Regions from separate parts of the Arthrobacter sp. zg-Y1219 genome, predicted to be linked through region 1. Evidence: riboswitches for the same ligand, from Rfam matches in the RefSeq annotation. Region 1 holds a riboswitch; the other holds the start of a gene.
What was found. A riboswitch is a leader RNA that binds a small molecule or an ion and turns the genes downstream of it on or off. The one in region 1 is predicted to bind S-adenosylmethionine.

Region 2: linked by a shared signal. The riboswitch ahead of QNO00_RS08335 (bifunctional o-acetylhomoserine/o-acetylserine sulfhydrylase) and the one ahead of QNO00_RS09235 (LLM class flavin-dependent oxidoreductase) in region 1 are both predicted to bind S-adenosylmethionine.

Annotation. Positions count from the first base shown of each region.
Region 1 covers NZ_JASKLY010000013.1:16,488-21,236, forward strand. Annotated here, with positions in the region: gene QNO00_RS09220 (DUF1206 domain-containing protein) at 1-413, shown strand, start outside; gene QNO00_RS09225 (CoA-binding protein) at 430-861, opposite strand; gene QNO00_RS09230 (alpha/beta fold hydrolase) at 916-1,533, opposite strand; gene QNO00_RS09235 (LLM class flavin-dependent oxidoreductase) at 1,655-3,022, opposite strand; SAM riboswitch class IV at 3,148-3,263, opposite strand; gene QNO00_RS09240 (ABC transporter ATP-binding protein) at 3,631-4,461, shown strand; gene QNO00_RS09245 (aliphatic sulfonate ABC transporter substrate-binding protein) at 4,590-4,749, shown strand, end outside.
Region 2 covers NZ_JASKLY010000012.1:283,361-288,109, forward strand. Annotated here, with positions in the region: gene QNO00_RS08325 (putative endonuclease domain-containing protein) at 1-452, opposite strand, end outside; gene QNO00_RS08330 (VOC family protein) at 811-1,461, opposite strand; SAM riboswitch class IV at 1,711-1,826, shown strand; gene QNO00_RS08335 (bifunctional o-acetylhomoserine/o-acetylserine sulfhydrylase) at 1,894-3,210, shown strand; gene metX (homoserine O-acetyltransferase MetX) at 3,285-4,412, shown strand; gene QNO00_RS08345 (SRPBCC family protein) at 4,486-4,749, shown strand, end outside.

The sequences.
Region 1 (4,749 bases):
AGAGTTCGGCCGGCTGGAGCGCTAGCCTGATGGCCCAGCCCGCCGGCGCGGTCCTGCTGGGGATCGTGGGGCTGGTGATCGTCGGCGTGGGCGGCTACTTCATTTTCAAGGGCGCCAGCCGACGCTTCCGCAGGGATCTGCAGGCCGTTCCATCGGGCACGTGGGAGCACGCCGTCACCATCACCGGTGTCCTCGGGTTCATCGCCAAGGGCTTGTCACTGGTCATCCTGGGAGGCTTCGTGATCGTTGCGGCCGTGGCCGCCGATCCGCAGCGCTCCACCGGGCTCGACGGCGCCCTCCACGCCCTGAGTGCGCAGCCGTACGGCGGGTTGGCGCTGGGCGTGGTGGGCGCAGGCCTCATCTGCTACGGCCTGTACACCGGGATCCTGCAGGCGTGGTTCGCGAAACTCTGAGTCCCCGACCCTATGCCTACAGCCCGTAATACGGAGCCTCGATGACGGGGCAGGTGTTCATGACGACATCCAGCCCTGCGGCGGCGGCGCGCGCGGCAGCCGCCTCGTCGATGACGCCCAGCTGCAGCCACACCGCTTTGGCGCCAACGGCTATCGCCTGGTCCACGATGTCGCCCACACGCGTCGAATTTACGAAGCAGTCGACGACGTCGATCTGGCCCGGAATATCACTGAGCCGGCGATAGCCCTTGTTGCCGTGGACATCGTCGCCCTTGAGGCTGACCGGAATGATCTCCATGCCCAGGTGGTCCTGGAGGTACTTCGACACCCCCACCGCCGTGCGCCTTGGGTTATTCGAGAGCCCGACGACGGCCCAGCGCCCCTTCTCCCGCAGGAGCCGCCCGATTACTGCGGGGTCGTTGACGTGTGCGCCGCTGACAAGTTCCATGTGCCGTCCTTTGCTGGAGCCCGAAGATCGGGCTCCAGCTTACGCCCGCCGGTGTCAGCTCAGGAAAGATTCGATGGTGTCGGCCAGCTCCGCGTCCGGGACGCTCGCCGCTGTTCCCTCCAGCAGCTGAAATTCCCCCTCGTCCAGGGCCTCCGCGGCGCGGCGGGCGAGGTCCCGGGACTCATCTGCACTGCTGCTGCCGGCCAGGATGAGAACCGGAACTTCAACACCGGCCAGTCCCTCCAGCTCGGTCTGGAGCACCAGGAGTTCATCGTCGCCGTCGTCGATCGCCGGGCTGGGCTCCAGCGCCACCACGCGGGTGATCACCGCCGACTCCTCGGCGGCCCGCAGCGCCAGGAAAGCTCCGGAGGCAAACCCGTAGAGGGCGGCAGATCCGCCGGCCACCTGCACCACTGCCAGCAGGTCATCGACGTCGGACTCTGCCGTGTATTCCTCCCCCATGCCGCTTTCTCCCATGCCGCGCCGGTCATAGGTGTAGACCGTGTGGTTTTCCGAGAGCAGGTCGGCAAGGACCCGGGTGCTGGAGCTGCTGCGGTCGGCCAGAAGGGGATCGACAATCACGAGCGGCGGGCCGCTGCCTTGGCGGGACCAGGCAATGCGGGTTCCGTCTGCGGATAGGGCTATTCCGGAGGCATTGGCTGAGGATTCCATGGCAGGCTCCTGCTGGCTGGGAAAGTTGCGCCCGTAAGGGTGGACGTTCCTTTCAAACGTAGGAGCGGACCGGGCGGCCGGTCAATGCCCGGTCCGGCAGAACAGGACGCCGGCCCGAAGGTCAGCGCACGGCGGGCTGCAGCCGGAACGATGCACCGCGGTGCTCCGCCGGGAGCTTGTCGCCGGCGTCGAAGAGCTTGTTGCGCAGGGTACCCGGCGCATATTCGGTCCGGTAGGCGCCGCGCTTCTGCAGTTCGGGCACCACAAACTCCACGATGTCTTCAAACGTGCCGGGGGTGATGGCATAGGCCAGGTTAAAGCCGTCGACGTCGGTTTCCTCCGCCCAGCGGATCATTTCTTCGGCGATCTCCGCGCCCGAGCCGACCATCCGCGGTCCCAGTCCGCCGATGCCGGCGGAGTCGGCGATGTCGCGCACCGTCCAGGGTTCGCCGTCGTCCTTCGGTTTCTGGAAATTCGACGCGGCGGACTGGATGGCATTGGATTTCACGTTGCCCAGCGGCTCGTCCAAGTTGTAGGTGGACAGGTCCACTCCCATCCAGCCGGACATCAGGGCCAGCGCGCCTTCGTGGCTGGCGTACTGCTGGTAATCCTCGTGCTTCGCGGCGGCCTCCTGCGCGGTGGCGGCGGTAATCACCGTCATCAGCGTGTAGATCCGGATCGAGTGCCGGTCCCGGCCGGCGGCTTCGGCGGCGTCGCGGATCTTCGTGACGGTGGCCTTGAGCTTCTCCTTGGTGGGCGCCCCCACAAACACGGCCTCCGCGTTGCCTGCGGCGAAGGCGATGCCGCGCGGGGAGGCGCCGGCCTGGTAGATCACCGGGGTGCGCTGCGGCGAGGGCTCGCTGATGTGGATGCCCGGAACCTTGAAGTACTTCCCCTCGTGGTTGATGTCGTGGACCTTGGCCGGGTCGGTGAAGACGCCGGTTTCCTTGTCGCGGACGACGGCGTCGTCCTCCCAGGAGCCCTCGAGCAGTTTGTAGATGACCTCGAGGTATTCGTCGGCGTGGTTGTAGCGCTCGTCGTGCTCCAGCTGGTCTTCCGCGCCCAGATTCCGCGCGGCGGAGGGCAGATAGCCGGTAACGACATTCCAGCCGACCCGCCCGTTGGTGAGGTGGTCCAGGGTCGAAAGCCGGCGGGCAAACGGATAGGGATGTTCATAGGCGGTGCCGGCGGTGACGCCGAATCCGAGGTGTTCGGTGACCAGGGCCATCGCGGAGACCAGCAGCAGCGGGTCGTTCACCGGAACCTGGGTGCCCTGGCGCAGGGTGGCTTCGTTGGAGCCGCCGTAGACGTCGTATGTGCCCAGCACATCGGCGAGGAAGATGCCGTCGAACAGGCCTTTTTCGCAGGTTTTGGCGAGGTTGGCCCAGTAGCGGAGGTCGGTGTAATTGGCTGACTGGTCCTGCGGATGGCGCCACAGCCCCGGGGACTGGTGGCCCACGCAGTTCATGTCGAAGGCATTGAACCGGATCTGCCGCGGGGTGCCCTGTGCGGTGGGCTGGGTGTCCTGCTCGGTGGAGGGGGTGCTCTGTGTGGTCGGCTGGATGTTCTGCTCGGTCACGGGGGAACCTTTCGGAACGGGACGCCCCTGAGGGAACGCCGTACTTGCCGTTCGCGGACGCGCAACGGCCGGATCCTCATCTGGGGCACCCCGCTACGGAGAAGAGGGTTGCCGCCCAACCAGCCAGAGCTTCGCGTTGGGACTCATGATCCTTCGGCTCCAGTATTGGCACAGCGATGCGGCTCAACGGAAGTCAATGACCCTGTGTGAACCGCGGGCACGGAGCCGGCCCCGCGGCGGACCTGGGCCTCCAGGCCGGCGCGCGCGGCGGTTTTCCGGCTGGCACAGCGGCGTCGAAATATTACGCCGGGGACTTGCCCGTTGTCCGAATGAAGCGTTTAGTGGCTCTTGACCATCCCGAGCGGCTGAGAGACCTGGATCAGTGAAGCCGCAGCAACCCTGGTTGCCGTACCTCCTCCTTGAGGAACGGCAATAGCGAGGACAACACCGCAGGAGGCCGTAACCGGCCCAAGGCGTTTTCCGTAGGGTGCTACTGCCAGGACCGATGGAGAGTTCACATGACCGCCTTGGCTTCACAGTCCCCTGCCGCCGCGCCGCCCGCTGCACCGCTTCAGGCCGCCGGCTCCGCTCTTCCCGTCACGTTTTCCTCGCTGGGCCGCACCTTCGGCGCCGGCCCCGAAGCACACCGGGTGCTGCGGAACATCAACTTCGAGGTGCGCCCGGGCGAGGTCCTGGCCATCCTCGGGTCCAGCGGCTGCGGAAAATCCACGCTGCTGCGTGCCGCAGCCGGCCTGGACGCCGCCAGCACCGGAGAAGTCCTGATCAACGGCACCCCCGTGCACGGGATCGACGACCGCTGCGCCGTCGCATTCCAGGAGCCGCGGCTGCTGCCCTGGCAGACGCTCCAGGCCAACATCGCGATGGGCCTGCCCAAAAGCATGAGCGCCAAGCACGGCAAGGCGAAGGTGGCCGAGCTGCTGGAGCTGGTGGAGCTGGGCCCGTTCGCCAAGCACCGCCCGCGGGCGGTCTCCGGCGGCATGGCCCAGCGCGCCTCCCTGGCCCGTGCCCTGGCCCGGACCCCCGGGGTGCTGCTGCTCGATGAGCCCTTCGGCGCCCTGGACGCGCTGACCCGGCTGAAGATGCAGGACCTGCTCCTCTCGGTGCACACGGCCACCCCCACCACCGTGCTGCTGGTCACCCACGACGTGGATGAAGCCCTCCAGCTGGCGGACCGGATCATTGTGCTGGGCAAGGAACAGGAGAAATCCGGCGCCACGATCACCCAGGTCATCACCGTGCCCGGCAACCGGCCGCGGGACCGGGCCTCGGCGGAGCTGGCGCGAATGCGCGGCGAGCTCCTGGCCAGCCTCGGCGTCGACCGCCACTAGCCTCCCGGCACCCGCCCCTCCCCAGCAGCTCCTTCTCACCTGCGTCCGTTCCCTTCGTCCGGACGCTCCCCCAGCAGTTCAGTGCCGTTTTCCGCCCGGCTCGCCGTCCTCCAGCAGAAAGAACTCCCATGAACAGCCGTTCCGTCGTTCCTTCCCCCGCCCCTTCCGCCAACTCTTCTCCGGCCCGCCGCCGACCGGCCCTGTCCCGCGGGCCGGTCAAGGCCCTGGCCGCGGCCGCAGCCGCAGCCTCGCTGCTGCTGACCGGCTGCGTTGCCGGTGAAGATACCG
Region 2 (4,749 bases), on a different contig from region 1:
TAGAAGTCGGTACGGAATCGGCCTGACGAGGTGTCGAATCCGTGCTGGAGCTCAGGCTCCGGGAAACCATGCAGATGCAGCACAGCCCGCGAATAGGACTCACCGGCTGACTCGGAGAGCACCTGCGCGAAGTCGATAACCCGCTGAGCCCGGAGCCGTTTGGTGCGGCCAGGCAGCTGCTCCGCCAACTCCCGAAGGTGCTCTTGCCTCAGACCGGGAAGACTGCGAACGGGATCCGGCCGCAGCACATGGTCCATGGCCGGGACTGCACGTTCAAAGTTCAGATAGGCAGCCATGTCCAGGACGGTGTGTGCTCGGGACGTCAGGGGGACCCCGTCCCACGTGGTGACAGGTTCCAGCAGCCGGCGCTCAGCCCAGCGGAGATCCCCGCGGCGCCTGCCATGCGTGGGATGAACGGCCAGCAACAGTACTTCGGGCGATTTCCCAATCACGGGCAATCCCCAAATAACTGCCGCGGATTGTTGGATAAGGATGCGCTGCCCCGGTACCTGTTCCACGGCGGCCCGGATACGTGCCCGCTCCCGCTCCCAAGGAGGCAGATTCAGCCAGTCGTCCGCCTGAATGTAGACACCGGGCCGGAGTCGGACAAGTTTGCCCGATCGGCAGCTCAGCGCCAGGGAACGCCGGTCCGTACCGTGGGCTGCGGCATCGGCTGAGAATATGAGTGCAGGGTCCATGCCTCAAGGCTGGACGGGCGGCGGACGGCCCGCGAGGGCAGGACTCCCCGTTGTGGAAAACCCTCCGGTTAGGGAGAATCCCGCCATTGCGCAGCGGAGGGATCCGGGGAACCTAGATCTCGACTGAACCATTGGCCGTGTTGAAGCTGACGGACATGATGCCGGGGGTTCCCTTGGGAGAAATCCAGGTCACGCCCACATTTTCCAGCGGTTCCTCGACCGGGGTGCCCAGCCACTGGGTCACGCGCTCGGCCGACCCGGCGATGGTCAGCGAGTCCAGCTTCACGGAGCCCGGCATGCCGGGCAGGGCGGCCGAAGGGTGCAGCGGCTCGGTGCCGTCGTCCCAGCGCAGCATGTACGGCACCTGGGGGTCGGCGATCAGGCCGTTGATGCCGATCTGCTGCCAGGTCAGTTCCTGGCCGTCGGGAAACTTTCGGTTTCCGGGCACCGACTCGCGGCCCAGACGCGCTTCAAAGGGTGAAAGGTCGTCCACGGCTACGCACCAGCCCATCCAGCCGCCGCCGCATTCGGAGCGCTGGCGGACGGCCTGGCCGAAGGGCGCCTTGTCCGACGCCGGATGGTTCAGGGCCTCGACCACCTCGACATATTGGTGGTTGGCCAGGGGAAGAATCATGTTGCGGGTGCCGAAGCGAGGATGCACACCGCCCTTGACGAAGTCCGCTCCCAGAGCGGAAGCAATCCTCTCGGTAGTGGCCAAAAGACCGTCGGATTCACAGGCATAAGAAACATGGTCCAAGCGCATGCGGCCCATAATGGCACGTTGTGACTGACCTCACGACCAAGGCTGGCCTAAGTCGTCAAATGGCAGGTTTGAGCTGCAGATGTTCCGCCGGCGGCCTCATCCTGCGCCCGGTGCCGGACCACCGGAGTGCTGCGGATGCCCTAATTCTTGATCCTTTCCGGCATCCGGCGCGGCCACCCGAACCCGCGGGGAAATGATCCGTCACAGAGGTTGCGGGCTTCGGGGTTATCCGTTTTCATTGGGGGAATAGGTCATGAGTGCCAGCAGATAGCCCCGGCTTGCTGGCCGGCAACCCTCCAACCGCGGTGGGGTGCCCCGGGTGAAGACCTGGCTGTACGTCAGAGGACGTACGGCAAGCGCGGGTCACACGTGGCTGCCGGCTACCTTCGGGGCCGGAAGTCTCGGTGCGGCCCCTGGTATAGGGAGCACGCCATGTCAGGAAACTGGTCATTCGAAACCCGTCAGATCCATGTGGGACAGGAGCCCGACGCCGTCACCGGCGCCCGCGCGCTGCCCATCTACCAAACCACCTCGTTCGTCTTTCCCAGCGCCGAGGCTGCGGCCAACCGGTTTGCGCTGGCCGAGCTGGAGCCGATCTACACCCGCATCGGCAACCCCACCCAGGAAGCGGTGGAAAAGCGCCTCGCGTCCCTGGAGGGTGGGCTCGGGGCGCTGCTGCTCGCGTCCGGGCAGGCCGCGGAGACCGTCGCGATCCTCAACCTGGCCGAGGCCGGAGACCACATCGTCGCCAGCCCCAGCCTGTACGGCGGCACCTACAACCTGTTCAAGCACACCCTGAAAAAGTTCGGCATCGCCGTGACGTTCGTGGCGGATCCGGACAACCTGGAGCAGTGGCGCGCCGCCGTGCAGCCCAACACCAAGGCCTTCTTCGGGGAAGTGGTCTCCAACCCGCGCCAGGACGTGCTGGACCTCGAAGGCATCAGCGCCGTCGCGCACGAGGCCGGAGTGCCGCTGATCGTGGATAATACGCTCTCCACCCCGTACCTGATCCGGCCCATCGAATGGGGCGCGGATATCGTGGTGCACTCGGCCACGAAGTACCTGGGCGGGCACGGCAACTCGATCGCCGGCGTCATCGTGGATTCGGGCAACTTCGACTTCGGCGCCGATCCGGAGAAATTCCCCGGCTTCAACACCCCGGATGAGAGCTACAACGGGCTGGTCTACGCCCGCGACCTCGGCGCCAACGGCCTTCTGGGCGCCAACCTCGCCTACATCCTCAAGGCCCGGGTGCAGCTGCTCCGCGACCTCGGGCCGGCCGTCTCCCCGTTCAACGCGTTCCTGATTGCCCAGGGCCTGGAGACGCTGAGCCTGCGGATGGAGCGTCACGTCGCCAACGCCGTGGCCGTCGCGAACTGGCTGGAAGCGCACGACGACGTCATCTCCGTCGCGTACGCCGGCCTGGAATCCAGCCCCTGGTACGAACGCGGGCGCAAGTACGGGCCGCGCGGCACCGGTGCCATTGTTTCCTTCGACATCACCGGCGGCATTGAGGCAGGGAAGCGCTTCGTGGATGCCCTCGAGCTGCACTCCCATGTGGCCAACGTGGGCGACGTGCGCTCGTTGGTGATCCATCCGGCGTCGACCACGCACAGCCAGCTCGGGGCCGAGGCGCAGCTCGCTGCCGGTGTCAGCCCCGGACTGGTCCGGCTGTCGGTGGGGATTGAGCACGTTGATGACATCATCGCCGACCTCGACGCCGGCTTCCGCGCCGCCAAGGGAGCGTAGCGGTTAGCGTGGCAGTGCCTTCACCCCGGAACACCGTCCTTTCCGGTTCCGCCGCGTCCGATTCGGCTGCGCCGTTGAGCGTTCCGACGGCGCCGCAGCACCCCGCCCCGGCCCCGGACGGGGTGCTGCTCCACGCCAAGATCGGCAGCCTGGAGCTGGAAACCGGCGGGCGCCTGCCCCAGGTTTCCCTCGCCTATGAGACGTGGGGGCAGCTGAACGACGACGCCTCCAATGCCGTCCTGATCTGCCACGCCCTTACCGGCAGCACCCACGTGGCGCGGGGGGATTCCGCGGAGGACGGCTGGTGGGACACCCTGGTGGGTCCCGGAAAAACCGTCGACACCAACCGGTTTTTCGTCGTCTCGATCAACATGCTCGGCGGCTGCTACGGATCCACCGGGCCGTCCTCGGCTGATCCGCAGGGCCTGCCCTGGGGCTCGCGCTTTCCGTTTGTCACGGTCCGCGACTCGGTCCGCGCCGAGGCGCGGCTGGCGGACCTGCTCGGCATCCGGAGCTGGCACACGGTGCTGGGCGGCTCGCTCGGCGGGGCGCGGGCCCTGGAGTGGGCCGTCACCGAACCCGCCCGGGTGCGGCGCTGCGCCGTGATCGCGTGCACGGCGGCCAGCTCCGCGGAACAGATTGCCTTTGGCCAGGCGCAGCTTGAAGCCATCCGGCTGGATCCGCATTTCAACGGCGGTGATTACTACAACGGCAGGACGCCGGCGGCCGGGCTGGGCCTGGCCCGGCGCATCGCGCACATCACCTACCGCTCGGAGCCGGAACTGGAATACCGTTTCGGGCACGAACCGCAGCCGCAGGAGGATCCGTTGGGATCTGCCCTGTCGGCGGGCCGGGGACGCTATGCCGTGGAGAGCTATCTGGACCATCAGGCCCGGAAGCTCGTGGACCGGTTCGACGCCAACAGCTACCTGGTGCTGACCGAAGCACTGATGAGCCACGACGTCGCCCGCGGCCGCGGACCGCTGGAGCAGGCCCTGGCCGGCGTCACCGCCGAGTTCTTCATTGCCGCCGTGGACTCGGACCGGCTCTACTTTCCGCAGCAATCCGAGGTTCTGGCCGCGGCCTTGCCCGGAGACACAACGGTGCACATGATTTCCGCTCCCATCGGCCACGACGGGTTCCTGACCGACGTCGAGCAGCTTGGAGTGCCGCTGCGCCAGCGGTTCTTCGGGCCGGCCTGATCCCGCGGGGCGCACTGCTCTTGCCAAGCCGGGCCGGCCATGGCAGAACAGGGTGTCATGGAAGAGCAACGTCATGGGTGATTCGATCCGGGTGTCGGCCCAGGCCCAGTGTGCCCCGGCGGACCTCTGGCACGCGCTGGTGGACAACCGGGCCGTGTGGTGGCCGGAAATGGACTTCACCGCCAGCCCCGGAGCCCCGCTCACCGAGCGTCCGGCGGAGCACCCGCACGGCGCCGGGTACGACGGCGGTGGTGGCGGCGGCGATGACGACGACGGCGGCGGCGGCTTCGGGGCCGGCGTCGGGGGCGGCGTCCCCGGGGCCGAGCAGCGGGCGACG